One region of the Pantoea sp. SGAir0430 genome, then DNA from elsewhere that is predicted to be linked to it. Evidence: predicted binding sites of a transcription regulator. Region 1 holds the regulator's gene; the other holds the start of a gene.
What was found. The regulator PurR, encoded in region 1, represses purine synthesis genes. The targets are predictions, from matches to a motif close to CANGCAAACGTTTGCNTG.
Positions count from the first base shown of each region.

Region 2: galS (HTH-type transcriptional regulator GalS) is a predicted target of PurR. The motif match lies at 1,246-1,263, and genes of this name have one in related genera.

Region 1 is NZ_CP039427.1:1,226,979-1,230,120, forward strand. Features, by position in the region: gene E7738_RS05875 (C40 family peptidase) at 276-1,067, shown strand; gene E7738_RS05880 (cytochrome bd-I oxidase subunit CydH) at 1,124-1,213, opposite strand; gene purR (HTH-type transcriptional repressor PurR) at 1,487-2,512, shown strand; gene punR (DNA-binding transcriptional activator PunR) at 2,509-3,142, opposite strand, start outside.
Region 2 is NZ_CP039427.1:434,187-437,328, reverse strand. Features, by position in the region: gene galS (HTH-type transcriptional regulator GalS) at 143-1,183, opposite strand; gene yeiB (DUF418 domain-containing protein YeiB) at 1,325-2,485, opposite strand; gene folE (GTP cyclohydrolase I FolE) at 2,540-3,142, opposite strand, start outside.

The DNA of each region.
Region 1 (3,142 bases):
ATCGCCATGTTTGTTAAGTTCGCGCGCCACGAATAACATTTTCATATCATTAATAAGCATTAATCAATTAATAATTAGCAATAATTCCGCTGGGTTAAACAGCTGAAATCGCTCATTTTTGCCCCACTTTCAGTACCGTGACAGATTAATGGAAAAAGACCTTACCTTTTGCAAAAAAAGTGGATTAGAATTGCCCCGGTGCTGATCGTCGATCAGATTTTTCTAACTTTACCGCGGTCTGGCTTCCTGCCGACGGCTTAACATGTAACCGGACTATGCGTTTACTGATTACGCTTTTCATACTGGCTTTTGCCCAACTGTTCTTTAATGTGGCGGCGGCTTCTCCGCATGCGCCGGTTAATGCCAGTTTGCAGAAAGCGGAGAAAAAGAACGCGCGTGAAGATGAGCGTCGCAAACGACGCCCGGTGAAAACCACCAGCAAAAAGTCACGCCTGACGTCGGTACAGAAGTTCAGGCTGAAAAAACAGCAGAAAAGCGAAACGGTACTTCAGCACACCACGCAGCGCAAATCCCCACTTAAGCTCAGTGCGAAAAAATATGGTCATCAGCGGCTGGCGAAAAAATCGCGTGACGTTGCCGTTGATGATGAAGTGCAGCAGCTGAGCGGCATTAAAATGAGCAAAGCCCACCGCTTGCGCTATCAAAAAGCGCGCGAAACCGCGATGACGAAACTGATGGGCCAGCTGGGTAAACCGTATCAGTGGGGAGGCACCTCACCGCACACCGGTTTCGACTGCAGTGGTTTAGTGTGGTACGCCTACAAAGACCTGGTGAAGTTTAAATTTCCCCGCACCGCCAATGAGATGTATCACCTGCGCGATGCGGCACCAATTAAGCGTGAGATGCTGGAGAAAGGCGATCTGGTGTTCTTCCGCATCAACAACCGCGGCACCGCCGACCATGTCGGGGTTTATCTGGGCAATGGCAAATTCATTCAGTCTCCGCGCACCGGTAAGGACATTCAGATTAGCGCGCTGGGCGAGGATTACTGGCAGAAGCATTACGTTGGCGCGCGCCGTATGATGACGCCGAAAACCGTGCGCTAACCTCAGCGTTGCGCAACAAAAAAGCCGGTGGCTGTTCAGCAGCACCGGCTTTTTTATTAATGCAGAATGGCGGTAAAGCTAAAGGCAATAATCATCAGCAGAGCAGCGGCGGTGGTGGTCAATGCCAGTTTCAAATCGGTACTCATCACAACTCCTTAGTCACACAGTTTGCATGGTTAAATAATTTTCGCACAGTGATGGGCAAAAATCTCGTGTTATCCGCCCCGGCTTGCTAGAATCGCCGCCTTTCGTTGCGCAACAGATTTAGCGCATGCTGCATTGACAGCCTGCTGAAGGATGTTTCCCTGCCCGATTAAGCAGATTAGCCCTGATATTCAGGGCGCAAAACCATTAGCAGACGCAAACGTTTAACAATATACTTATCAGTAAGTTGCGATAAGCCCAGGAGTACCATTTTCATGGCAACCATTAAAGATGTGGCGAAACGCGCCGGGGTCTCAACCACCACGGTTTCGCATGTCATCAACAAAACGCGTTTTGTCGCGGAAGAGACGCGTAACGCCGTATGGGAAGCGATTAAAGCGCTGCACTATTCACCGAGCGCGGTGGCCCGCAGCCTGAAGGTGAATCACACCAAGACGCTGGGCCTGCTGGCGACCTCCAGCGAAGCGCCCTACTTCGCCGAAATTATTGAAGCCGTGGAGAATCACTGCTTTGAGCGTGGTTACACGCTGATTCTCGGCAACGCGCATAACGATCTGCAAAAACAGCGCGCCTATCTGTCGATGATGGCGCAAAAGCGCGTCGATGGCCTGCTGGTCATGTGCTCCGAATATCCCGACGATCTGCTGCAGATGCTGGAAGAGAACCGCAATATCCCGATGGTGGTCATGGACTGGGGCGAATCGCGCGGGGACTTTACCGATACCGTGCAGGACAATGCGTTCCACGGCGGTTACCTCGCCGGGCGATACCTGATTGAGCGCGGCCATCGCGATATCGGTGCTATCCCTGGCCAGATGGAGCGCAACACCGGTGGCGGCCGTCATGCGGGTTTTCTGCAGGCGATGCAGGAAGCGGGCATCAGCGTCCGTCCCGAGTGGATTGTGCAGGGTGACTTCGAACCGGAGTCAGGTTATCAGGCAATGCAGCAGATCCTGAACCAGAAACAGCGCCCGACGGCGGTGTTCTGCGGCGGCGATATCATGGCGATGGGCGCGATTTGCGCGGCCGACGAGATGGGACTGCGCGTGCCGCAGGATATTTCGGTAATTGGCTATGACAATGTGCGCAACGCGCGCTACTTCACCCCGGCGCTGACAACCGTGCACCAGCCGAAAGCGCAGCTGGGGGAAAAGGCACTGGAGATGCTGCTGGACCGCATCACCAGCAAACGCGAAGAGCCGCAGACCATTGAAGTGCAGCCCACGCTGATTGAGCGCCGCTCCGTGGCCGATGGCCCGTTCCGCGATTACCGCCGTTAAGCCACCTTCTCGCTGAGCCACTCGTGGTTCAGCGTCTCCGCATCGCCCAGATATTCCAGTAACCACGCCAGCGCCGGTGACGCGCGCTGCTCAGACCAGCTGACGCAACACGGGCTGTCCGGAAACGGCTGCGGCAACGCCAGCTCCACCAGCGCGCCGCTGTCCAGCAGCGGGCGCGCCAGGTGCCCCGGCACCATGCCCACGCACAATCCAGCCTGCAGGCAATCCAGCCCGGTTTCCCACTCCGGCACCACCAGCCGCCGCTGGTTATCCAGCGTCCACGTCATGCGGCGCGGCAGCGCGCGCGACGTATCTTCCAGCACCAGCGACGGCCAGGCGCGCAGGGTTTCGTCGTCCAGCTGCGGACTGTGGGCCAGCGCATGCTGCGGACTCACCACGCAGCGCCAGTTGAGCGCGCCCATATCCTGAAAGGCGAAGCGGCCGCCGACCGGAATGGCCTGGGTGGCGCCAATCGCCACATCGACACGACCATCAGCCAGCGCGTCCCACACGCCGTTAAATACTTCGTAGCTGATGATCAGCTCCATATCGGGGAAATGGCGGTAAAAATCCTTTACCAGCTGGCGGGTGCGCTGCGGTTTGACGATGCAATCTACCGCGATACTGAGC
Region 2 (3,142 bases), 790 kb from region 1:
TGTGAACCATTTCAATCGGCTACTGAAACCAGACCGGGGAAGGAAAGCCCGGCGTTACATAATGTTTCAGTCCGGTAAGACGCTGCCATCATAGTGAGCGCCATGTTAATTAACTGTGAATACAATCACAGATTGGAAACGGTTACACGGCGCTATCGCCTGAATTAGTGACCGACTCCACAATTTGCCGCTGCGCCACTGAATGGCGCCGCACCAGCGTAGGCATGAAGCAGTGCGCGGCGTGCGGATCGAGCGTGCCTGCTGCGCCCTGCAGGGCCAGCTCAGTCGCCAGTTTCGCCATAGAAACAATGGGATAGCGCACTGTGGTCAATTGCGGGTCGGTATAACGGGAAATGGGGATGTCATCGAAGCCGATGACAGAGAAATGCTGCGGTACCTGAATACCATTATCTTTCAGCGCGGTGAGCGCACCGGCCGCCATGCCATCGTTATAGGAGAACACCGCAGTGAGGTGCAGATTGCGCCCCAGCAGTTCCACCATCGCGGCTTCACCGCCCTGCATGTCCGGTTCGGCATGCGCAATCCAGCCCTCCGGCGGGCGGATGCCCTGCTCTGCCAGTGCCTGCAGCCAGCCGTCGCGGCGCTGCGCCACGTCCTCAATCGGATGGCTGGAGCTGAGGTAACCAATGCGCTGATGGCCCTGCTGTAACAGCATGCGCGTCGCTACCTGCGCCCCGGTAACATTGTCGAGGCAGACGCAGCGGTGCTCGTAACCGGGAATAGTACGATTAATCAGTACCATACCGGGAACCTGATCCATAAACTGCGCCAGCTCCGCGTCTGTAAGCGTTTTCGCGTGCACCACTAGCGCGTTGCAGCGCTGGCGGATCAGCACCTCAATGGCATGGCGTTCTTTCTCTTCCTGATGCCACGAATTGCTGATGAGCACATGCTTGTGCATGCGCTGCGCCACGGTATCCACCGCTTTAACCAGCGCACCAAAGAAGGGATCGGAAACGTCCATGACCACCACGCCGATGGTATCGCTCACCTGGGTAGCCAGCGCCTGCGCGTTAGCATTCGGCCGGTAGCCGAGCGATTCAACCGCCTGCAGCACGGCTTCGCGGGTATCAGAGGTGACTGCACTGCTGTTATTGAGCACCCGCGACACGGTGGCAACGGAAACCCCGGCCTGACGGGCGACATCACGAATCGTTATCATGCAGTTGTTCCACAGAGGAGAAAATGCGCGACTGGCGCGTAACGGCGCTATTCTGTCAGGGCATCGGAAACAGCTGCGTGAATTACGTCACACGGATGAAAACGGTTACATACAATTATGCAACCTTTGTGATGAACATCATTATCTGCCAGCGGACGCGTTGTCCGCTTTTCCGGCGGCGAGCTGCGTCAGCCGGCGCCAGAGCCACTCCATCGGTCCCTGCGGGAAGACGCGCAGCCACAGCACGGAGAACAGAATATTGATCAGCCAGATGGCCGGTACAAAAGCCAGTAGTTGCAGGCGGTCAAATTTGAGGAACAGATCGAAGCGGTAGAACAGCGTGGTGCAGATCAGCGTCTGCAGCAGATAATTGCTCAGCGCCATGCGCCCGACGCACTGAATGGCGTAACTGAACCGCGTGGCGGCGATGGCCGGCCAGTAACCAAGACAGAGTGCAGCGTAGCCAAGGCTGATAAACGGACTGGCGAGATCGCGTGGCACCTGCAGGAAAAAGCCGCTCCAGCGAAATTCCCACTGTAGCAGCCATTGCGCCAGCACGCCGGGTATGGCAATCAGCCAGCCGATAGTCAGTAACAGCGCCGCCGCGCGTCGGTAGTGTTGCAGACTAAACTGGCCGCTCAGCCAGCCGCTGCGCATCAGCGCGGCACCGATCAGCATCAGCCCGGCCAGCTGCCAGCCATACTGCGAAGCCAGCGCCATCAGGCCAGATGACAGGTGTTCGAGGCGGTTCTGCACCGCTTCCCAGCCACCGACCAGTTTCCAGTAGCTCTCATACTCCAGATCTGCCGCGCCCGGCAGCCATGAGCGCGTCGGCTGCGGACTGGAGATGACGCCAAACACCAGCAGCACGGCACAGCCCACCAGATAGAGCAGCACCCCGGTATGTAATAGCGCCCGCTCCGACGGCACGTCACGCAGCATGCGCCAGACAATCAACCCAATCAGGCCATAATCCAGCAGGATGTCGCCTTCCCACAGGAACACCGCATGGATGAACCCGATGAAGACCAGCAGCGTTAAGCGCGAGGAGATCCAGCGGCTACCGCGCGGCACCTGCAGTGCCAGTCCGGCACCAAACAGCAGCGCAAACAGCGTCAGAAATTTTAGCTGCGCCAGGCCATCCATGATTGCCCAGGTCCAGGCATCAGAAACGGAGGCTTCACCCTGCCAGGCCGGATTGAGATAGGCCGCCGAGGGCAGACCAAAGCCGACAATATTCAGCAGCAATATGCCGAGAATGGCGCAACCACGAATGAAATCCAGCGCGAGATAGCGTTGCATCGAGTGCCCTGACGGTGAGAGGAACACGGGCGACAACGACGCCGCCCGCGCTGCTTAGCTGTGGCGTACCGCGCGCAGGAACTCCTGACGCGTGTTCTGGCTCGATTTGAACAATCCGCCGAGTGAAGTGGTGGTGGTCGCGCTGGTCGCATCTTTGACGCCGCGCGCTTTCACGCAGTAGTGCACCGCATCGATCGACACCGCCACGTTATTGGTGCCCAGCAGGGTTTGCAGCGCCACCAGCACCTGCTGGGTCAAACGCTCCTGCACCTGCGGACGCTGGGCGAAGAACTGTACGATACGGTTGATCTTCGACAGGCCAATTACCTTGTCTTTAGGGATATAGGCCACGGTGGCTTTGCCGTCGATGATCACGAAGTGGTGTTCACAGGTGCTGGTCAGGGTGATATCACGCACGGTAACCATTTCGTCCACCTTCATCTTGTTTTCGATGACGGTGATTTTCGGGAAGTTGGCGTAATCCAGACCTGAAAAGATTTCGTCGACGTACATCTTGGCGATGCGGTGCGGCGTCTCCATCAGGCTGTCGTCTTCCAGGTCCAGATTCAGCAGCTGCATAATCTGGGTCATGTGGCCGGCGATCTCACGCTTGCGTGACGCGTCGTCCATGTCGCGCACCGGGGCGCGTAATGGCGT